4 regions of the Vreelandella sp. DA03-1M genome follow, and region 2 is predicted to be linked to each of the others. Evidence: predicted binding sites of a transcription regulator. Region 2 holds the regulator's gene; each other region holds the start of a gene.
The links. The regulator LexA, encoded in region 2, represses DNA repair genes until DNA is damaged. The targets are predictions, from matches to a motif close to TACTGTNTANNTANACAGTA.

Region 1 (5,890 bases), 240 kb from region 2:
CCAAGAGAGGATCGACCCCACCAACAGTAGCAACATAACCAGCTGCACCACGGTGCTGGCATTCATTATTAAGTGGGGAATGGACATGGTGTTATCGTTCACAGGTGCCCTCATCAATCTATTAGGGTCGGTATTGCCGACGCAGTGAATGACCTCTTGGTTAAGAGGCCCGTATCAAACTATTAAGCGATTCTGGCCATGCTTTAGGTCGCATATGCTCGACGCTCAAGCAGGCTATCTCGACTGTCGCTGAGCAGAGGAGTTCCTCATTACGCCAAACTTGCTGTTCAAATGTCATTCGACAGCGCCCAATGTCGGTGACATGAGTACTAATCTCCAGCATGTCATCGAGGCAAGCCGGTTTAGCATAGTGACAGGCCAAGCGGTATACCACTAGCTGTGTGCCTTCGTCTAGCAGCGTTTGCTGATTTAGCTCCAATTGGCGCAGCCATTCGCTACGCGCCCGCTCCATAAACTTCAAGTAGTTAACGTAGTAGACAATGCCGCCTGCGTCAGTATCTTCCATATAAACACGCAGCGGCAGACGATAACGATTGTTAGCCAAATCACTCACGGACGGCGCTCCCCTTCCATGTCGGTCGCCTGCTCGTGGGGCACACGTTCAAAGTGCAGCCACGCCTGACGAGTGACGACGCGCCCGCGTGGCGTGCGCATTATCAAGCCCTGCTGAATCAGATAGGGCTCAATGACATCCTCGATCGTATCGCGCTCTTCACTGATAGCAGCTGATAGCGAATCAATCCCCACCGGCCCACCATCGAATTTATCGATCATGGCCAGCAGTAACCGCCGATCCATATGGTCCAGGCCGTGGTGATCAACATTGAGCATATTGAGTGCGGCATCGGCCATGGCGACATCCACAACGCCGTTACCTTTCATCTCTGCGTAATCACGTACACGCCGTAGCAGCCGGTTAGCGATTCGCGGCGTTCCACGCGAGCGGCGGGCAACTTCAATCGCCCCTTCTTGGCTGGTTTCTACACCCAACAATCGCGCTGAGCGAGAAACAATTTCGGTCAGCTCTTCGAGGTTATAAAACTCGAGCCGCTGGACGATCCCAAACCGGTCACGAAGCGGAGAGGTCAATAAACCGGCCCGGGTGGTTGCCCCCACCAGCGTAAAGCGGGGAAGATCCAGCTTAATAGAACGTGCCGCGGGCCCTTCGCCAATCATAATATCCAGTTGGAAATCTTCCATGGCGGGGTAAAGCACTTCCTCGACCACCGGCGACAAACGGTGAATTTCATCGATAAAAAGCACATCGCCAGGCTCAAGATTGGTCAGCATGGCAGCGAGATCCCCCGCCCGCTCCAACACCGGGCCAGAGGTCGACTTCATTCCGACCCCCATCTCGGTGGCAATAATATGCGCGAGTGTCGTTTTACCTAACCCAGGCGGACCAAATACCAACGTGTGGTCCAGGCTCTCTTCACGCAGCCGTGCAGCGCCAATAAAGATTTCCAACTGCTCGCGGACACGCGGCTGGCCAATATAGTCATCCAGCCGCTTAGGGCGAGTTGCATAATCAATACGCACCTCCCCCTGTTCGGGCTCAGCGGCGATCAGCCGATCGTGTTCTAGCATAAGTGCTCTTCTTAATAACGATTACAAAATGACAGTGTCGAATTGACGTTTTCTAATGCGAGCTCGCTTAGCCACTCATGCGTTGGGTGAGCGCGGCTTTAATCAGTGCCTCGGTGGACTGATTAGGGTCAATGTCGGCAAGCATTTTCGATGCCTCAGTCAGCTTGTACCCCAAGCTTACTAAGGCGGCTTCTGCATCGGCAAGGCTATCACGGGCGGATGCTCGGCCATTAGTTGCCTCTAGAGGCAGTAGTGCGTTACTGCCATCTTCCCATTCGGGGAAGCGGTCACGCATTTCGATAATCAGCCGCTCGGCGGTTTTCTTGCCCACCCCCGGAAGTGTTGTCAGCGCCTTGCTGTCATCATCACGCACACAGCGCATAAAGGCGTCTTCATCCATACCTGATAAAATCGCCAACGCCAGCTTGGGCCCCACCCCATTGACTTTGATCAGCGCGCGGAAAAGCGCTCGTTCATGCTCTCTACCAAACCCATATAACAAATGGGCATCGTCACGAATTGTTAGATGAGTAAATAATGAAACGCTTTCACCGACGGCAGGCAGTGCTACCAGCGTATTCATCGAGGTTTCCAGCTCATAGCCTACACCATGAACGTCGATCACAATCCAGGGAGGTTGCTTTGCCAGTAACTGGCCACTTAGACGTCCAATCATAAAGTCGCTCGCACAGGTGTTGAAATAATAAAACAAGAGGGTGAAAACAGACGTTTACTATAAAGCGACTCTGTACAGGTGACCAGTAGTTCAGCCACACGCAGAGCAACCGCTACAGCCGCCAGCGACCGGTAGAGCGACGACGGGCCCGTGTTGACGCGGCGGGTAGGCCATGGCTGCTAAAGACAGAACCACTAAAGGCATGCGTTAATGCAATTGCTAGCGCATCCGCCGCATCAGCCTGGGGAGTAGCGGAAAGCTGCAAAATAGCGGTCACCATATGCTGGACTTGCTCTTTGTCCGCGCCGCCCTGGCCTGTCACCGCCTGTTTAATCTGCCGCGCGGCGTATTCGGCAAGGCTCAATCCATGATTGGCCATGCAGACAAGCGCCGCACCCCGCGCCTGGCCCAGCTTGAGCGCCGAATCAGGGTTTTTGGCCATAAACACGCGCTCAATAGCCACTTGGTTGGGCCGATGCAACCCGACGACTTCGCTAAGACCGGCATAAATCTGTGCCAGCCGTTGTTCTAGCGCCCCTTCCGCCGTGCGAATACAACCACTTGCCACGTAGCAGGGCTTCACACCGACCACGTCGATTACCCCATACCCTGTCACGCGTGACCCTGGGTCAATACCTAGGATACGGACAGGATTAGCAGGCTTTTTCTCATCCATGTCGTCGACACTCGTTGGGGCTTTATACAAAAACACCGACGCCGGGGCGTCGGTGTTAGGCACTTAACCAGCCACGTTATTCGGTGGCTGCTTCCGGCTTGGCCTTCTGGCGTAGACGGATGTTTAAATCTTTTAACTGTTCAGGACTGACTTCGCCTGGGGCATTCGTCATTAAGCAAGCAGCGCTTTGGGTTTTCGGGAAGGCGATGACTTCACGAATAGTCTTAGCACCCACCATCAGCATGACGAGGCGGTCCAAACCAAAGGCTAAGCCACCATGAGGCGGCGCGCCGTACTGAAGCGCATCCAGCAAGAAGCCAAATTTTTCTTGAGCTTCTTCTTCACCAATGCCGAGGATCTCGAACACAGTGCTCTGCATGGTTTGGTCGTGGATACGAATAGAGCCGCCGCCCAATTCGGTACCGTTGAGCACCATATCGTAAGCGCGCGAAAGTGCGCTCGCTGGGTCGGCCTTTAGCTCTTCCGGGCTGCAAGAAGGCGCGGTAAAGGGGTGGTGAAGCGGGCTAAGGCGGCCATTGTCGTCAGCTTCAAACATTGGGAAGTCGACGACCCACAGCGGTGCCCATTCCTGAGTGTAGAGCTCAAGGTCAGCGCCCAGCTTGACGCGCAGCGCGCCAATGGCTTCGTTGACGATACGGGTCTTATCCGCACCAAAGAAGATGATATCGCCATCTTCAGCGCCTACCCGATCGAGCAATTCTTCAACGATATTTTCCATGAACTTAACGATCGGCGACTGCAGACCCTCAAGCCCTTTAGCGCGCTCGTTGACCTTGATCCACGCCAAGCCCTTGGCACCGTAGATGCCGACAAACTTGGTGTATTCGTCGATCTCTTTACGCGACAGCTTAGCGCCACCGGGTACTTTCAGCGCCGCTACACGACCATCATCCGCGCTGGCCGGGCCAGAGAAAACTTTGAAATCGACTTGCTGCATCAGATCGTCGACATTGGTCAATTCTAGCGGAATACGTAGATCCGGCTTATCAGAGCCGAAACGATCCATCGCTTCCTGCCAGGTCATACGCGGGAATTCAGGCAATTCAGCGTTAAGCACATCTTGGAACAATTGACGAATCATGGATTCAGTAATGCCCATGATGTCGTTCTCTTCCACGAACGACGCTTCAATATCAATCTGAGTGAACTCAGGCTGACGGTCGGCGCGTAGGTCTTCATCGCGGAAGCACTTGGCGATTTGGTAATAGCGGTCAAAACCGGCCACCATCAACAGCTGCTTAAAGAGCTGTGGTGACTGGGGAAGCGCAAAGAAACTTCCCGCGTGAGTGCGGCTTGGCACTAGGTAATCGCGGGCCCCTTCAGGCGTGGCACGCGTGAGTACCGGCGTTTCGATATCCAGGAAGCCCTGGCTTTCAAGATAAGCACGTACGTTGTGAGAAATGCTTGAACGCAAGCGCAGCTTCTCAATCATATCCGGGCGGCGAAGGTCGATATAACGGTGCTTTAAGCGCACCTCTTCGCCTACCTTGCCATGCTCATCCAGTTGGAAAGGCGGTGTAATCGCAGTGTTGAGTACTTCGACCTCTTTCGCCAATATTTCAATCATGCCTGTGGGCATGGTGGCGTTTTGAGTACCTTCAGGGCGCAGCCGAACACGTCCAGTGATACGCAGGACATACTCACTGCGGGCACGGTCGGCAGTGGCGAACGCCTCGGCGGTATCAGGGTCGACCACGAACTGAGCGATGCCATCGCGATCGCGCATGTCGAGGAAAATTACCCCACCGTGGTCGCGGCGGCGATGAACCCACCCGCATACCGTAACCGTTTGATCCACCAAAGTTTCGTTTAGCTGGCCGCAATAATGGCTGCGCATGTCAAATCCTGTTCTGTTACGTGGCAATTAATGTGTCGCGGGCGTCCCGACCCTGACTGCCGCAGTTATGCTGCGGCGCCTTTGTCACTGGGAGTAACGCTCTTGGGAGTAGCACTGGAATCACTTGATTTAGCGGTCTCTGTGGATGCAGCTTTACTGTCAGCAACCAAGTTCTTTTTGCTACCCGTTTTGAAATCGGTTTCGTACCAACCGCCGCCGGCCAAGCGGAAACCCGCGGCCGAGACCAGCCGTTCCAAGCCATCGCTTTGGCATGTAGGGCAATCCTTCAACGGATCGGCACTAATTTTTTGCAATTTTTCCAGGCGATGGCCACAGGCCTTGCACTCATATTCATAGATGGGCATGTTATTGGCTCCTAAAAAGCTCAACCCTGACAGATTCAGTACTGACAGACCCAGTCCTATAAGACCAAGTACTGAAAGAAAAGAACAGTGGCGAACACAAACGCTGCCAAGCTGCCAATATGTGGCCAGTCAGGATAAATTCCAAGGCTGCGGTTGATAAGCGCCGCCATTATACCCTTTTGTGACCCCTGCCGAGCAAGGTTATGCAGCCTTCGGCAGTTAATGGAGAGAATAAAATGTCTCATGCAGTAACACTGGACGCGCAAAGCCTCGGCCCTGGGATCAACTTAAGCGCTATTAAAGAGTCAGTCACACATCTTGAGGTGTTTGAGCAAAGCACCACCCAGCAGGCACTTGAACGCCTAGCGAATGCCGACATCGCCATTGTTAACAAGGTGGTACTAGACGCTGAAACGTTGCAGCAATTGCCTAAACTCAAGCTGATATGTGTGCTCGCTACGGGGCTTAATAACATCGATCTTGAAACGGCAAAAGAGCAGAGTATCGAGGTTAAAAACGTCGCGGCTTACGGCACCGCCAGTGTTTCCCAGCATACCTTGATGCTGATGCTGACATTAGCCAATCGACTTCCGCTTTATCAGCGTGATGTCGCGGCAGGCGAATGGCAGCGTAGCGCCTTTTTCTGTTTGCAGGACTACCCGACACTGCAATTGTCGGATAAACATTTAGTCATGGTAGGGCAAGGT
Region 2 (5,890 bases):
AAAGCGTAAAAATCACCGTACCAAGCATAAAGTGTAGCCGCCAAAAGCGTTCCGCGTCAGGCAAGTCGGGCGTTGCTTGACGCACTAGCTCAGTGAAGCGGGTAAACACATCACCATACTCTTGCTGAATATGACGCCGAAGGTGCCCCTGCGCTTGGCTATAGGCAAGGCCCAGCAAGCGCATAAACACCTTTAAACTGTTGCGCTCGGCAGGCACTGCCAGCACGCTGGTCGCCATTGTTTCGAGTAGCGTTTCCAACGGAATAACGCGCCCTGCATGCTGGGCTTCAAGTTCATCAAGCGCGGTATGAAAACGCTGAGTGAACGGGTCCAGATAGCGTGAAAACACGGCCTGAATTAAGGCTTTTTTGGAACCAAAATGGTAATTCACCGCCGCTAAATTGACGCGCGCTTTGCTAGTGATGTTGCGCAGCGATGTTTCAGCAAAACCTCGCTCAGCAAACAGCACTTCCGCGGTGTCGAGTATTCGAGTTACCGTATCAGATTGAGCCATGCCGCTCTCCGGGGAAACGAGTGTTTAAAACATAGCAAAATTCTATGCCATTACGTTGGAGGGCTCAACGCTTGATTTTCTGATGGAATATGGCTGTCTATATCAGTAGAAGCTTAGTTTAAAACGATTAGGGAAGCTCTGAAAAAGTCACTGCCATCAGCGATAATACGGCTATCGTCAACTGCATAGGATTCAGTGCTGCCATGGATCAAATCACCTTCTCAGAAGCCGAGTACCAGAACAAGAAGCGAAAGACCCGCCGCGAACTCTTTCTGGAGCGGATGGACAAGCTGATCCCCTGGACGCAGTTGGAGAAGAAGGTAGCCCGTTATTACCCCAAGGGCGAGAGCGGGCGGCCTCCGTATCAACTGTCTGCCATGCTCCGCGTCCATTGCATGCAATTGTTTTACAACCTGAGCGATCCGGCCATGGAAGACGCCCTCTACGAGATCGAGTCCATGCGCCAATTCGCCGGTTTGAAACTGGACCGATTGCCGGACGAAACCACGATTCTCAAGTTTCGCCATTTTCTGGAACGCCACGGCCTTGGCAAGGTGCTGTTCCAGGAAGTGAACAACCACCTGGAGAAAAATGGCCTGATGCTGCGCGAAGGGAGCATTGTCGATGCCACTATCATTTCTGCGCCTAGTTCCACCAAAAACAAAAAAGGCGAGCGCGATCCGCAAATGCACCAAACTAAAAAAGGTAGCTCTTGGCACTTTGGCATGAAAATGCACATAGGTGTCGACGATAAGCTTGGGTTGATTCACAGCATTGAGACCACGGCTGCCAATGTCCATGACATTGTGCCTGCCGATAAGCTCCTTCACGGTGAAGAGCAACGCGTCTTCGGTGATGCCGGTTACCTTGGTATTCAAAAACGAGACGAGCACAAGCACCGCAACGATGTCTCTTGGTATATTGCCAAACGGCCTGGCACCCGCAAGCAGCTAGATGCCAGGCGACAGAAAGTCGAAAAAATCAAAGCCAGTATCCGTGCCAAGGTGGAGCACCCCTTTCGGTACATCAAACAAGTTTTTGGTTATGGCAAGGCTCGCTATCGTGGACTGGCCAAAAACACTCAGCGCCTGCACTTGCTGGCGGCGTTCAGCAACCTGCTGATCAGTGAGAAATACCTATGGGAATAGGGCGATTGCGCCCGTTTTCCGCTCAATGAGCGGGAAACGGGCAAAAATACACAAAGAACGGGAGAAGAATGTCTGAATTTTCGATTTTTTCTCGGCTCAAGTGAGCGGTGATGAATATCGGCAGTTATTCAGACCTTCCCTAGGAAAAATTCGGGGGCCTTTCTCGATAGGGGTTGACAAGACATATACTGGACAGAGGAACATACTGTATACTTAACCACTTATCGATTAAATCGACATTTAATTTGTTACTGTCTATTCACTATTATTGGAGTCTGGTATGTCGCGTCCGCTAACCGCTCGCCAACAGCACGTATTTGATTTTATTGTTAAGACCATGGGCGAATTTGGCTACCCTCCGACCCGTGCTGAAATTGCGAAAGCGCTGGGTTTCCGTTCACCTAACGCAGCGGAAGAGCACCTGCGCGCGCTAGAGCGTAAAGGCGCTATTCGCATTATTCGCAATACGTCACGCGGTATTCGCCTACCTAATCAAGAGCCCCAAGAGGTAGTAGACAGCACCTTAAGCGCGTTGCCCGCTGCCAATATTGAAGCCTCGCCTGCTGGCCTACCGGTGATTGGCGAAGTAGCCGCCGGGAGCCCTATCCTAGCTGCTGAGCATATTGACCGTTACTGCCCTCTGCCAGCCGAGTACTTCACTCCTAAAGCCGATTATTTGCTGCGTGTGCGAGGCCTTTCGATGAAGGATATTGGTATTTTAGAAGGTGATTTATTGGCAGTTCACCGTACCGAGCGGGTGCGCGATGGCCAGATTGTAGTGGCACGCCTAGAGGATGAGGTAACGGTTAAACGCTTCAAACGCCAGGGCCACCAAGTAACGCTATTTGCGGAAAATGCAGACTTTGCGCCCATTGAAATCGACCTGCGTTCACAGTCACTCGATATCGAAGGTGTCGGCGTTGGCGTTATTCGTGGCGGTAATGGCCAGGCATTGGGCTAACCACCGTCGCTACTGCATGTCGATATAGCGGTGGTCATTAAAGGTGGCCACCCAATTAGGATGATAGACCAGCAGAATACTCAGCAGCATCCCGGTAATAAACGCCTCTGAAGGCATTAGTAGAGGTAAGAAGCGAGCATACTCCTGGGCAAGATAGATAGCGTTAGGGTCTGTGCCTGCCACGATGATCAGCAGCACGGCAGCCAGCCCTGCCCCTAATGTTGCCAACGCCGCCCCAAAAAATCCGCAGGCAAATAGAAACACCATCAGGTTATCCGGCAGGCGGCGATCTACCAGCCGCCACACTGTGCCAATAATGGCAGCCGGAACAATGCCCGTTACCAGTACATTCGCCCCCAGCAACGTCCACTCATTGCGGCCGATAACTACCATTGCCACATGGATGAGTACATTGCTGAGCAGCGCTAGTGGCGCTTTAAACACGAGTGTCATCAATACCGTAAAAACGAGATGCAGCGTTAGCCAGTCGACCGCCTGAGCGCGCAGCTGCCACATCAGCACCACAGCTAGCGTTGCGCCTAACCAACGGTGCTGAAGGGCAGTGTCTTCCAGTAACGCTTTCCAGGGCCGCCGCCAAAGAGCCCACACCACTACGCCTAACGAGAGTAGCGAGGTGAATATCAGCGCCCAGGGCGCCAGTACACTTTGTGCGAACGACATAGCGGCTTCTCACTTTATCGAGCGTTAGCTAAATACCACGGTCTTGTTGCCATGCACTAAAACACGATCCTCAAGATGCCAGCGTAAACCGCGTGCGAGAACGGCTTTTTCAACATCACGCCCAAAGCGGACTAAATCGGTTGGGGTATGGCAGTGGCTAACGCGATGAATATCCTGTTCGATAATCGGGCCCGCGTCGAGTTCCTCGGTGACGTAGTGGCAGGTGGCGCCAATCAGCTTCACACCGCGCTGATATGCCTGGTGGTAGGGCTTCGCCCCAGCGAAAGAGGGTAAAAAACTGTGATGTATATTAATCACCCGCCCTGCATAGCGTGCGCACAGGTCAGGCGGCAGAATTTGCATATAACGCGCCAGCACGACGCAATCAGCGCGCGCACTATCGATTTCTGCTTGCACCTTGGCAAACGACACTTGCTTGTTATCGGGGTCGACTGGCACATAGTGATAAGGAATGCCATACCACTCGGTCAATGAACGCATATCATCATGGTTGGAAATGACGCCGACAATATCGCAATCCAACTCACCGGCCTGCCAGCGATAAAGTAAATCTACCAAGCAGTGTGACTCTCGAGAGACCATCAATACCACCCGACGGCGCTGCTGTGTATCCACCAATGACCACTGCATATCAAATTCGATCGCCACCGGCTCGAATGCTGCACGTAGCGCCTCCACCGACATCCCCACTGAATCCGCCAAGATTTCGTAACGCATAAAAAAACAGCCGGTTTCTAAATCGGAGTGCTGGCTGGCTTCGGTAATGGAGCCGCCCTGCTGGGCAATAAAGCTCGATACCCGTGCAACAATCCCCACCCGGTCAGGACAGGAAACCACTAAACGATAATAATGAGACATGTGAGCTACTCTTGACCTATTGCTAAGTTAATTATGACAAACCAGCGGCTTAGGTCGCATAGTGTATCGGAAGGGCATGGAAGATTGTTAGCCGCCCCTGCCTTCCCGTATAGTTAAGTCACTACTTTTTAGGTTTTTCATAACAGATGCATTCACCACGCGTTCAAATTCGTCCCCGTCGTCGTCCACCGCTGCGCATGTTGCCGCTGGGGGGATGCGGTGAGATTGGAATGAATCTAACGCTATACGGCTACGACGATCACTGGATAGCCGTCGATTGCGGCATGATGATCCGTCAGGATCTTCCCAACTCGCCACTGCAGGTACCCAATCTCGATACACCGAAAGCACTGGGGATCGTGCCCAAAGCGCTCTTTATCACCCACGGCCATGAAGACCACATTGGTGCAGCTGCCTGGCTTTGGCCGATGTGGAACTGCCCTATTTATGCCACACCGCTGGCGGCTGGGCTGTTGCGACTGAAGTTTGCCGAGCATCAGCTTAGCAGCGCGGCTATCCATGTTATTGAGCCTGGCGAGGCGCTGGAAAACGGGCCGTTCACGCTGCGCTATTTGCTGTTAACGCACTCTATACCCGAAAGCTGTGCGTTGATCATGAGCGTCGGTGGCTACCGCGTCTTACATACCGGCGACTGGAAACTCGACCCTGAACCGATCATCGGCACGCCGATAAGCGCGGCCCAATTCAAGGCGCTTGCCCCAGTGGATTTAGTGGTGGGCGACTCCACCAACGCTCCCATGCCCGGCCACTCAGGCAGCGAGGGTGATGTTGCCCGTGCGCTGGCAAAAACCCTCAGCAACTGCCAGGGCCGCGTGGTGATCTCCTGCTTTGCGAGCAATCTTGCCCGGGTGTTAGCGATAGGACGCGCAGCCCATCAATGTGGCCGTCGTATCAGCTTAATGGGGCGTTCCATGGAGCGCATGGTCAGCGTCGCGCGGGGGCTCGGCTATATGGATGATTTACCGCCGCTGGTGCCCAATCACGACCTTGGCTACCTGCCCCCGGATGAAGTAGTGATTATTGCCACCGGCAGTCAGGGAGAGCCCCGCGCCGCGTTACAGCGTCTAGCCCAGGGCCGTCATCCCTATGTGGATCTTCAGCCCGGCGATAATGTCATCTTCTCGGCTAAAGCCATTCCCGGCAATGAGCGACCCATTGAGCAGCTTAAAAAGCGTTTGGCGCACCTAGGTGTCAGCATCTATGACGAGTTCAATCACCCTGAACTGCACGCCACAGGGCATCCTGCTCAGGATGAGCTGATCAAGCTCTATCAGTGGGTCAGACCCAAGCATCTTATGCCGGTGCATGGCGAAGCACGCCATCAGCAGGCTCACCAGGCCATTGCCAAGCAGCTAGGTATTAGCGCCCCATTAACGCCGGTAAACGGCGATCTGATCAGTTTTGATAGCCACGGATTGCACTGTGAAGCACGCTATCCGCAGCCGCCCTGCATTGTCAGTCAAAACAGCGTCGTGCCCCACCCTGGCTTGGAGGTGAACGATGCCAATAAAGCCCGTCGCGGCAGCTTGTACCTAGCGCTACCAGTGACCGCGACTGACACTGGCTGGGCGCGCATTGGCCGCTTGATGCTGGATACCTCAGGGGCCAGCCCGCTGGATGAAGATAGCTTTAGCGATTGGCTGGACGATCAGCTTGAGGAGATTGCCGCCGACACACTGGCCGACC
Region 3 (5,890 bases), 1.8 Mb from region 2:
TTGAGGCGCTATCGCGGCTGGTAAACGCACCGCGCAGGGCAATCACGCCTAAATAGAGAAATAGCAGAATCAGCATGGAAGTAAGCCGGGCATCCCACATCCACCAGGTGCCCCAGGTCGGTACACCCCATACGGCGCCAGAAAATAGCGCAACAAAGGTCATCGCGGCACCAAGGGGTGCCATCACCGCCGCCGCCATATCGGCGACTTTAATTTTCCAGACCATAAATACCAGCCCGGACACTGCCATGGAGACAAAAATCGATTGTGCTAAAAAAGCCGCGGGCACGTGAACATAAATGATCCGAAAACTGTTGCCCTGCTGATAATCCGCCGGGGCAAACGCTAGCCCCCACAGCGAGCCAGTGACCAGCAACAGCGCCGCTGCGGCCCAAAACCAGGGCTGTAATTTGGCGCTAATGCCATAGAACCACTTAGGTGATCCCAGTTTGTGTATAAAGGCCCACATAGCGTGTCCTGTCCTTAACCGTTAATACTGATACGCAGCGATGCGGCAATCGCCCACGGCGCTAACATAAGTGAAGCGGCCAGCAGCGCGCCTAAGATAGCCAAGTGCGCAGAGACACCGTCGCCCAAAATAGCCGCCTGGACGGCACCTGCGCCAAAAATGAGTACCGGAATATACAGCGGCAGCACTAGCAGCGAGAGCAGTACGCCGCCCCGCGCCAAGCCGACGGTTAACGCTGCACCAATGGCACCAATCAGGCTCAAGCTCGCCGTGCCCAGCGCCAGCGATAGCGCCAACACCGCATAGCTACCCGCAGGCAGTGCGAGCATAATGCCCAGCAGTGGCGCCATCAGTGCCAACGGCAGCCCGGTCAGCAGCCAATGCACGGCTACTTTCGCCACACTTAATGCAGCCAGCGGCTGTGGGGCGAGTAACAGCTGCTCAAGGCTGCCGTCGTCGTAGTCGCTGCGAAACAGGCTATCTAGTGACAGCAGCGCGGCTAGCAGTGCCGCCACCCATAGCAACCCTGGCGCTATCGTCGCCAACAGCTCCGGGTCGGGTGAAATAGCGATCGGAAACAGGGTGATCACCAGAGCAAAAAACACCAGCGGATTGAGCACTTCACCGCGACGTCTCAGCAGCAGCGTCAAATCACGCACCAACGTGGCCTTCACCGCGATCATCAGGCCGCCCTGATGCTCAAGCAGTGGCACTGAAGGGGCATCCATGACGGAGTCTGATCCGTTTAGAGAGCTATCTGAAGAGCTGTGCAGCCCTGTTTCCTGCAACCCTGTTTCCTGCAATCCGGTCTCCTCTACCCAAGCGCTATGCGTCTTAACAGCGATGACGCGGCTAGCTCGTGGTGTGTCGTTACTAGCACGCAGCCGCCCGCTTGAGCATGTCTAATCAGTTGCCTTTCAAGGGCTGCAACGCCGTGGCGATCTATGGCGGTGAAGGGCTCGTCTAGCACCCACAGCGCGCGGGGTGTCAGCGTCAATCGCGCCAGCGCCACGCGGCGCTGCTGGCCTGCCGAAAGTTGACCGGCGGGCACGTCTTCAAAGCCTGCCAGGCCAACCTGTTCAAGGGCATCCAGGCGCTGCTCCTCGCCTTCATGCGCCCCGCTGCCCTGTCCTCCACTTCTCTCGCCACTCAGCGCCTGATACCACGCTAAATTTTCTAAGGGGGATAGCCCCGACTTGATGCCGGGGGCATGTCCTAAATAGAGCAAATTAGCGAGAAAATGTTCACGGACACTCTGCATCGCAGCGCCATTCCAGAACAGCTCGCCTTGATAGTCGCTCAGTTGCCCGGAGAGAATTTTAAGCAGGCTTGTTTTACCACTGCCATTAGGCCCTTCAATTCGCACGATTTCACCGCTGCGAATGTCGAGATCAAGCCCCTTAAACAGTGAGCGATCATCACGTTCGCAGGACAGCTGTCGGGCTTGTAGACACAGGCTCAAGAGTCTCTCCAGGCACATTGATTTCGCGTCGAACTCTACACGGAAAGCCCGTTTCTCGCCACTCACTCTATGCGGCGCTGGGTCGCAGCATGACCTCAATCAATATGGCGTAAGACCAATTACTGCTAGCACTGTATGCAAAAACAGGTCTATACTGAAAACCACTGTATGAAAGAACATGCAATGGAGATTTCTCAATGACCATATCGATAGCAGCACCTACCGTTAAGCCTAACCACTTACGCTCGGTTCCGCGTACCTATGCGCCAACGCCTAGCATTACCCGTCGCAATACCTATGCGCTTAAAGTGCGTGGTAACGCAATGCGTGATTGCAACTTGTTCGATGGCGATGTCATTATTATTCGGCGTTATCAGCATGATGCCCAAACAGAAACCGCCGTTGCCGAAATCAACCAGCAAAAAATCGTCTTAAAGCAACTTTCGATCAGCCGCTTTGGCGTAGAGTTATGGCCTGAGGATACGTTGCAGCCAGCGCTTTTTTTGCATAACCGTGATATTCAGGTGCTCGGCATGGTGATGGGTGTTGAATCTCATCCAAGAGCTGGCCTGCAAAACAAGCCTACTATCACGGAGCATTAATGCGCTACCGGGTGCCGGAACTCCCTCTTTCGTCTTGGCAGACAACTGACATCGAAGTCGAAAAGAGCCACTTTATTACCTGGACCTGCCAAGCCTCAGACATCGATGCATTCACTCGCATACTGGCGGCGGCTAAAGCCGAGCATCCCAATGCGAGCCATCACTGCACTGCCTATATTGCTGGCCCACCCGGCGAGCAAAATTTGATTGGCTTCTCTGATGATGGCGAACCTGGCGGCACCGCGGGTCGCCCAATGTATCAAGTTCTGCAGGGCAGCCAATTAGGTCAAATTGGTTGCGTGGTGATCCGCTATTTCGGCGGGACAAAACTAGGCACCGGCGGTTTGGCCCGCGCTTACGCCCAGGCGGTTAGCCATGCTTTGGAGACGCTACCTACCCGAGAAGTGGTCGAGCGCGATCTTTATACCCTGCGGCTCGGATTTGCCAACGAAGCGATTGCCCGCGCTTGGTGCGATGAGCAGGCTATCCCCATTGAGCAAGCGGATTACGATGGCGACGGTGTTCGTCTGACCATTGGTTGGCCACGGGACAACCCACTTGACCTTTCCCCGCTAGAAAATCGCTTGAAGAGCGCTATCGATATTCTCACTCACTAGATAGCCCATCGAAATAGCCCATCGCAATAGCCCATAAAAAAACGCGACATACTGAACCTGTCAGTACGCCGCGCTCGTCTTCTCACTCTTTCAGCATTACCCCAGGTATTTAATCATCACCCCGGCCGCAACCGCCGACCCAATAACCCCTGCCACATTGGGCCCCATGGCGTGCATTAACAGGAAGTTATGCGGGTTAGACTCCAGCCCTACCTTGTTGGCCACCCGTGCCGCCATCGGTACGGCAGAAACACCGGCAGCACCAATTAAGGGGTTGATGGGCATTTTGCTCACCAGGTTCATCAGCTTGGCCATTAACACCCCAGCGGCCGTGCCGATCCCAAAGGCGACAATCCCCAGCCCGAGAATGCCTAACGTTTCAAACGTCAGGAAGCTATCGGCCATTAACTTGGAGCCGACGGACAGCCCAAGAATAATGGTCACAATATTGATCAGGGAATTCTGCGCAGTATCCGATAAACGCTCGACCACACCGCACTCGCGCATCAAGTTACCGAAGCAGAACATGCCGAGTAGCGGGGCAGCATCGGGCAGAAACAGCGCGACCAGAATCAACAACATCAGTGGGAAGACCACTTTTTCCAGCTTGGAGACCGGCCGCAGCTGAGTCATCTTGATTTGCCGCTCTTTCTCGGTAGTCAGCAGACGCATGATCGGCGGCTGAATCAGCGGCACCAACGCCATATAAGCGTAGGCGGCCACGGCAATCGCTCCCAATAGTTCAGGTGCCAGCACGCTAGAAACGTAAATAGACGTTGGGCCGTCAGCGCCACCAATAATACCAATGGCGGCTGCCTGATTAAGCGAGAAGTCCATCACGCCCATCGAGGTAAGCACCACAGCGCCAAACAGCGTGGCAAAGATCCCAAACTGGGCAGCCGCACCTAAAAACAGCGTGCGCGGGTTCGCCAGCAACGGGCCAAAGTCGGTCATTGCCCCAACGCCCATAAAGATAATCAGCGGGGCTATACCCGAGCCGATTGCGACTTTATAGAAGTTATAAAGCATGCCGTCGCTGTAGCCAACGCCCACGGCGATATCTCGCGCAGCACGCAGTTGGTCGGGTGCGACGCCATCGTGCGCCATCATCTGCAGCGACTCCCGCCAAGCTTCAGCGTTCGCCAGTGGGTCAAGGGACGCACCCAGCGCTGCCGCCATTTGCTGTAGCACCGCGGGTTTTGCCACTTCAATCGCCTGGTCGAGCGCAGAAATGGCTAGCCCGGCTTCAGGGATATTGGCCAGAATGCCACCAAAGCCAATCGGCACCAGCAGCAACGGCTCAAACTTCTTATAAATGGCAAGGTAGAGCAGCAATAGACCCACCAGAATCATGACCGCCTGACCAAGCTCAAGGTTATAGAGCCCAGACCCTTCCCATAACGTGACTAATTTATCCATTACTGGGCCCTTAGAGCTCGATCAACGTATCGCCTACGGCTACGCTGTCGCCCTCGCTGACGTTGACCTTAGACACTGTGCCTGCGCTGCTGGCACGCACTTCGGTTTCCATTTTCATCGCTTCAAGAATGATGACTACATCACCTTCAGCAACTTGCTCACCAGGGCGAACGTTCACCTTGAAGATATTACCCGCCAGTGGTGCATCAATGGTTTCACCACTGGGTGCAGGCGTTTCCTCTTTGGGTGCGCTAGTACTGGCTGCCGTTTGCTCTTGCACCTCACCCAACTCACCGCCTTCGGAAACCTCCACCACGAAGGATTTGCCGTTGAGTTTCACGGTGTAGGTTTCGGGGCCGCTGCTCGTGGCGGGCGCTTTGATGTCTATGTTGGCGGGTGTCTTTTCAGCGCTTGCTTCAGCTACCTGGGGAGCGGGCTCAAAGGCATCGGGATTATCGCGGTTCTTGAGGAACTTCAAACCAATCTGCGGAAACAGCGCGTAGGTCAGCACATCATCCACTTCGCGCTCACCTTCGGCCAAACGAATATCTTCAGCGCTGGCCTTCTCTTTCAACTCGGCAGCCAACCGACCCATTTCCGGTGAGAGATTATCCGCCGGGCGACAGGTAATCGGCTCGCTGCCTTCCAACACGCGCTTTTGCAATTCGGCGTTAAATGGTGCGGGCGCCGCGCCGTATTCACCTTTGAGCAGCGCTTGAACTTCTTTAGAAATAGACTTGTAACGCTCGCCCATCATCACGTTCATAACGGCCTGCGTGCCGACAATTTGCGAGGTCGGCGTCACCAGCGGAATAAAGCCCAGATCTTCGCGCACGCGAGGAATTTCATTCAACACATCGTCAAGCTTATCGCCCGCACCCTGCTCTTTGAGCTGGCCTTCCATATTGGTCAGCATGCCGCCCGGCACCTGAGCAATCAGAATGCGTGAATCAATACCGCGCAGCGAGCCTTCAAAGGCGGCGTACTTCTTACGCACTTCGCGGAAGTAACCGGCAATATCTTCCAGCAGCTCGAGATCCAGCCCGGTGTCGCGGCCGGTGTCTTTGAGCATCGCCACGACAGATTCGGTCGGACTGTGGCCGTAGGTCATCGACATGGAGGAGATCGAGGTATCGACGTTATCGATCCCGGCCTCTACCGCTTTTAAAATGGTCGACGTAGAAAGGCCGGTGGTGGCGTGACAGTGCAGATGCACCGGAATCGATAGCTCTTTTTTGAGCCGCGAAACAAGGTCGAAGGCCGTGTAAGGAGTGAGCAGCCCCGCCATATCCTTGATAGCCAATGAATCCGCACCCAAGCC
Region 4 (5,890 bases), 1.8 Mb from region 2:
GGCCAGTTTAGCTTTAAGCTGCTCAAGCTCTTTTTCTAGGCTACGGTTGCGCTCAACCAGAGACTCTACCCGCGCTTCAACTTGCTCAGGCTTGGTCTTCAAACGTTCGCCCAAACGCTCAAGGCGGGCTTCCTGCTCGCGGAAGTAGGCTAACGCATTTTCACCGGTGATCGCTTCGATACGGCGTACACCGGAGGCAATGCCCACTTCGCTCATCACATGACAGCAGCCGATATCGCCACTACGTGTCACGTGGGTACCACCGCACAACTCGATAGAGAAGTCGTCGGCACCAATCGTCAGTACCCGCACATTCTCGGCGTATTTGGCCTCAAACAGCGCCGCCGCCCCTTTGGCTTTGGCTTGATCCAGGCTCATTTGCTCGGTTTTAGTCGGCGCATTGGCCAGGATCTGCTCATTGACCAGCCGTTCGACTTCCGCCAACTGCTCGGCAGTCATCGGCTCAAAGTGGCTAAAGTCGAAGCGCAGGCGCTCGGCATTCACTAGCGAGCCTTTCTGCTGCACGTGATCACCCAGCACCATACGCAGCGCTTTGTGCAGCAGGTGGGTCGCCGAGTGGTTACGGATGGTGGCTGTACGCAGGCTGGCATCCACTTCGCCGCGTACACTGGCGCCTACACTCAGCGAACCTTCCACCATAATGCCCTGGTGTAAGTGATGCCCGCTCTGCTTTTGGGTATCCGTTACCTGGAAACGACCGCCGTCGACATACAGGTAGCCGGTATCGCCCACCTGGCCGCCGGACTCACCGTAAAATGGCGTGCGATCTAGCACCACAACGCCCTTCTGCCCCGCTTCCAGCGCGGCCAGCGCATTGCCTTCGCTGTCGACCAGTGCCGTTACCTTGGCTTGATCCTCCAGGCGGTCATAGCCAGTAAAAGCGGTCTCACCGTCAAGCTCAATAGAGGCGCTGTAATCAGCGCCGAACTGGCTAGCCGCCCGGGCACGCTCGCGTTGGGCCTCTAAGGCCTGCTGAAAACCCTCTTCATCGAGAGTGACGCCGCGTTCGCGGCACACATCAGCGGTGAGATCAAAAGGAAAGCCGTAGGTGTCGTAAAGCTTAAACACTGTTTCACCGGGCAGCACCTTGCCATCCAGCTCGGCTAAGGCTGCATTCAACAGCCCCATGCCATGGTCCAGGGTGCGAGCAAACTGCTCTTCTTCTTTCAACAGCACCCGAGTGATCTGGTCATTCGCCTCGCGAAGCTCTGGATACGCATCACCCATTTCGGCATCCAGCGCGTCCACCAGCTTGTGGAAGAACGGCTCTACGGCTCCCAGCTTGTGACCATGGCGGATCGCGCGGCGAATGATGCGACGCAATACATAGCCACGCCCTTCGTTAGAAGGCAATACACCGTCGGCAATCAGGAAGGCACAGGAGCGGATGTGGTCGGCAATCACGCGCAGCGAAGGTGTAGTGGTATCAGGATGCCCGGTCGCTTTAGCCGCAGCCTGCAGCAGGCTCTGGAACAGATCAATTTCGTAGTTGGAATGCACGCCCTGCATGACGGCAGCTACGCGCTCCAAGCCCATACCGGTATCGATAGAGGGCTTGGGTAGCGGGTTGAGCGTACCTTGGCTATCACGATCAAACTGCATGAACACCAGGTTCCAGATTTCGATGTAGCGGTCGCCATCTTCTTCCGGGCTACCGGGAGGGCCGCCCCATACCTCTGGACCGTGGTCAAAAAAGATTTCCGAACTCGGACCACAAGGGCCGGTGTCGCCCATTTGCCAGAAGTTATCTTCGTCTAATTTGGAAAAGCGCTCGGGGTCAATACCGATCTCGTCTTTCCAGATACGTTCAGCTTCGTCATCGCTGACATGCACCGTGACCCACAGCTTCTCTTTAGGCAGACCTAGCGTTTCGGTCAGAAATACCCAGGCAAAGCGTATGGCGTCGTGCTTGAAGTAGTCGCCAAAGCTGAAGTTGCCCAGCATTTCAAAAAACGTGTGGTGACGTGCGGTATAGCCGACATTGTCTAAATCATTATGCTTACCGCCTGCGCGTACGCAGCGCTGCGCAGATGCTGCACGCACGTATGGGCGTGGGTCGCGACCCAGAAACACATCTTTGAAAGGCACCATGCCGGCATTGGTAAACAGCAGCGTCGGGTCATTGCCCGGCACTAAAGAGCTGGTGGGTACAACCGTATGTCCCTGCTTTTCAAAGAAGGTAAGAAAGGCCTGTCTGATTTCTGCGCTTTTCATAGGGTATCCGTAACAAGAAAGCGTGGTGTCCCAGGGCGCTGTCGACGCTACCCTCAGGGGTCGCAAAGGGGCCATTATAGCGCAGTTGTCAAACGACTAAAGCCGCACTTAGTGGCAGAGAGGCAAACTACTAGGTAGAAAAGCGTAGGAGAGCGCTATTAGAAAGGTAAGAGAAGGCGTTTTACAGGCAGGGGGAAAGTATTACAGACAAGAGAAAATATATTACAAGCAGGAGAAAAATTATTACAGACAGGAGAGCGCGTAGCGGATTTGCTCAAAATCGAAGCCACGACTAGCCAGAAAGCGCTCGCGTCGAGCGCGCTCTTTAGGCGTCTCACCAGGGCTATCGAAGCGTCGCGCCAGCGTTTCCCGGGCTAGCTCGAACCAGTCAACCTGCTCCCCTTCTTCCACCTCTTCAAAAGCGGTATTAAGGGTTTCCTGATCAACGCCGCGTTGGCGAAGCTCGCCTTTAATACGAATAACACCCTGGCCGCGCAGAATGCGCGAGCGTACGAAACTAGCCGCAAAACGCGCATCAGACTGCAGGTCCTGTTCGGCCAGAGCGTCTAAACACTCGTCGATAGCGGTATCGTCGAAGGCTTTTTTCTTCAAGCGCTGGACTAGTTCGGCGCGAGAGTATTCGCGCCGAGCCAGTAAGCCAATCGCGATGTCACGGGGCGTGGCATCGCGCTGAGACATAAAGGCCATTAGATTGTCTCGGTTAGAACAGACTTAGATCAGATCGTCATCGCTGGCATCCACTTCAGCCGCTGCTTCGGCAGATGCATCTTCCTTCTCCTTTTTAGGATCAGGCTTGGCCAAGAGCTGCTCACGAATTTGCGTTTCGATTTCGAGCATAATGTCTGGATGCTCTTCCAGGTAAAGCGCGGAGTTTGCTTTACCCTGGCCGATTTTCTTGCCTTTATAGCTGTACCAAGCACCGGCTTTATCGACTAGGTTGCACTGCACACCCAGGTCAATAACCTCGCCAGCGTGGTAGATACCCTTGCCGTAAAGGATTTGGAATTCAGCCTGACGGAATGGCGGCGCCACCTTATTTTTGACTACTTTCACGCGGGTTTCGTTACCGGTGACTTCATCGCCCACTTTCACCGAGCCGGTGCGGCGAATATCCAGACGCACGCTGGCGTAGAACTTAAGCGCGTTACCGCCAGTAGTGGTTTCGGGTGAACCAAACATCACGCCAATCTTCATGCGGATCTGGTTGATGAAGATCACTAAGCAGTTGGCGTTTTTGATATTACCGGTGATTTTACGTAGCGCCTGAGACATCAAACGCGCCTGGAGACCAACGTGAGAGTCGCCCATTTCGCCTTCGATTTCAGCGCGCGGGGTCAACGCAGCGACCGAGTCGATAACGATGACATCAACACCGCCGGAGCGTACCAGCATGTCGGTAATTTCCAGCGCCTGCTCACCGGTATCCGGCTGGGAAACCAGCAGATCATCCAGGTTAACGCCCAGTTTTTCTGCGTAGCTGGGGTCAAGCGCGTGCTCGGCATCAACGAAGGCGCATATTTTGCCCTGCTTTTGTGCTTGAGCAATCACCGAAAGGGTCAGCGTCGTTTTACCCGATGATTCCGGGCCAAAGATTTCGCAAACACGACCAAACGGCAGACCGCCGATGCCGAGCGCGATATCCAGCCCCAGAGAACCCGTGGAAACCGACGGCATGACCACACGCGGTGCGTCGCCTAGACGCATGACGGTGCCCTTGCCGAACTGACGGTCGATTTGGGTGAGTGCAGCGTTTAGCGCTTTAGTGCGGTTGTCATCCTGAGCCATTCAGAGATTCCTCATAACAAGCTGTATAATTACCCAGTAGTATGCCAAAGATTGTGCCGTAAACAAATCCTTGATCACGCTTTCTCTTAACTATTTTCCTTCCCTACTCCTGCTTGCCTGCCTTCACCTGTGCATCCAGGCGTGCCACCAGCCCTGCCAGCGCTTGACGCACTGCCTGCTCGCGCACGGCTTGGCGATCCCCGGGGAAGTGGAAGCACTCGGCTTGCTGCTCAGCGGTATCACCCCAGGCGAGCCAAACGGTACCCACCGGCTTTTCAGCACTACCACCATCCGGCCCGGCCACCCCACTAACGGCAACGCCCAAGCCCGCACCGCTTTCCCGGCAGGCGCCTTGCACCATCGCTTTCACTACTTCTTCGCTCACCGCCCCGTGTTCTGCCAGTATAGCGTCTGGCACGCCGAGCAGGCGGGTCTTAGCCGCGTTCGCATAGGTCACATAGCCAGTTGTAAAGTAAGCAGAGCTACCCGCCGTGCTGGTAATCGCACTGGCGATACCACCGCCCGTGCAGGATTCAGCGGCGGTCACTTCCACCTTCAACTGCTGACAAAGCCGCCCTAGGCGCTGAGCTAACAGCGTCAAATCAAGATTTTTCAGGCTAGATACGCTGGGCACTATGGTCGCTCCTTCAAGTGAGTCGTCTGTTCAGCGTAGAATACTGTGTTTAGCTTTCTCAAAGAAATTGCTCAATCAGGACGCCCATGTCACAGGCCATTCCCCCTAACACGCCAATGATCACGCAGTATTTAAAGATCAAACGCGAACACCCCGAGGTTCTGCTGTTTTACCGGATGGGGGATTTTTACGAGCTATTTTTCGATGATGCCAAGCGCGCCGCGGCACTGCTGGATATTACGCTTACCCAGCGCGGCCAGTCGGGCGGCAAGCCCATCCCGATGGCAGGCGTACCTTACCATAGCGCTGAAGGCTATTTGGCGCGTCTGGTCGCCGGTGGCGAGTCAGTTGCCATCTGTGAGCAGATTGGCGACCCCGCTACCAGCAAAGGTCCCGTTGATCGCCAGGTAGTACGTATCGTCACCCCCGGCACGCTCCACGATGAAGCGCTGCTCGATGCCCGCCGCGACAACGTACTGGTATCAGTCTCCCCCGGTAAAGATAGCTGGGGCCTTGCCTGGCTGGAACTCTCTAGCGGCCGCTTCAACGTATTGGAAGTGGAAAGCGAAGCGGAGATGCTAGCCGAGCTTACCCGCCTCTCCCCTGCTGAGTTGCTGGTGCCCGAAAGCCTGACACTACCCGATGCCTGGTCGCAAAAGCGCAGCCTGCGCCGCCAAGGCGAGTGGCTGTTTGATTTGGAGAGCGCCACCCGCAGCCTGTGCGATCAGTTTGAAGTGCAGGATTTACGCGGCTTTGGCTGCGCGCACTTAACCACCGCACTGATTGCCGCCGGAGTGCTGATTGATTACGCCCGCGACACGCAGCGCTCGCGCTTGCCCCACGTGACCGCGATAAGCGTTGAGAATCGCGACGATGCAGTGGTAATCGACGCCGCCAGCCGACGTAACCTGGAAATCGATATTAACCTGGGTGGCAATAGCGACAACACCCTGGCGAGCGTGCTGGACACCTGCACCACCGCGATGGGCTCGCGGCTACTCAAACGCTGGCTGAATCGTCCGCTGCGCCAACGAGAGATTGTCCAAAACCGCCATGCAGGCGTGGCGTTGCTAAGCCTAGATGCCGCTTACATGTCACTGCGCGAGACGTTGAGCGATGTGGGCGATGTGGAGCGCATTCTGGCCCGGGTCGCGCTGTACAGCGCCCGGCCACGGGATTTGGCACGCCTGCGGGATGCACTGGTTACACTTCCTG

Region 1: the regulator LexA is predicted to act here: its motif matches at 2,353-2,372, upstream of ruvA (Holliday junction branch migration protein RuvA).
Region 3: the regulator LexA is predicted to act here: its motif matches at 2,061-2,080, upstream of ACXUPB_RS03685 (LexA family protein).
Region 4: the regulator LexA is predicted to act here: its motif matches at 4,061-4,080, upstream of recA (recombinase RecA).

Annotation. Positions count from the first base shown of each region.
Region 1 covers NZ_CM146798.1:2,335,303-2,341,192, reverse strand. The annotation lists gene tolQ (protein TolQ) at 1-102, opposite strand, end outside; gene ybgC (tol-pal system-associated acyl-CoA thioesterase) at 161-574, opposite strand; gene ruvB (Holliday junction branch migration DNA helicase RuvB) at 571-1,608, opposite strand; gene ruvA (Holliday junction branch migration protein RuvA) at 1,676-2,284, opposite strand; gene ruvC (crossover junction endodeoxyribonuclease RuvC) at 2,397-2,960, opposite strand; gene aspS (aspartate--tRNA ligase) at 3,037-4,818, opposite strand; gene ACXUPB_RS10835 (FmdB family zinc ribbon protein) at 4,884-5,183, opposite strand; gene ACXUPB_RS10830 (D-2-hydroxyacid dehydrogenase) at 5,420-5,890, shown strand, end outside.
Region 2 covers NZ_CM146798.1:2,577,590-2,583,479, forward strand. The annotation lists gene ACXUPB_RS12005 (TetR/AcrR family transcriptional regulator) at 1-514, opposite strand, end outside; gene ACXUPB_RS12010 (IS5 family transposase) at 718-1,662, shown strand; gene lexA (transcriptional repressor LexA) at 1,943-2,623, shown strand; gene ACXUPB_RS12020 (energy-coupling factor ABC transporter permease) at 2,633-3,304, opposite strand; gene purU (formyltetrahydrofolate deformylase) at 3,329-4,183, opposite strand; gene ACXUPB_RS12030 (ribonuclease J) at 4,414-5,890, shown strand, end outside.
Region 3 covers NZ_CM146798.1:774,722-780,611, reverse strand. The annotation lists gene ACXUPB_RS03700 (heme ABC transporter permease) at 1-469, opposite strand, end outside; gene ccmB (heme exporter protein CcmB) at 484-1,197, opposite strand; gene ccmA (cytochrome c biogenesis heme-transporting ATPase CcmA) at 1,284-1,931, opposite strand; gene ACXUPB_RS03685 (LexA family protein) at 2,129-2,533, shown strand; gene ACXUPB_RS03680 (IMPACT family protein) at 2,533-3,150, shown strand; gene ACXUPB_RS03675 (sodium ion-translocating decarboxylase subunit beta) at 3,247-4,569, opposite strand; gene oadA (sodium-extruding oxaloacetate decarboxylase subunit alpha) at 4,580-5,890, opposite strand, start outside.
Region 4 covers NZ_CM146798.1:763,754-769,643, reverse strand. The annotation lists gene alaS (alanine--tRNA ligase) at 1-2,235, opposite strand, end outside; gene ACXUPB_RS03625 (regulatory protein RecX) at 2,479-2,943, opposite strand; gene recA (recombinase RecA) at 2,968-4,041, opposite strand; gene ACXUPB_RS03615 (CinA family protein) at 4,145-4,678, opposite strand; gene mutS (DNA mismatch repair protein MutS) at 4,762-5,890, shown strand, end outside.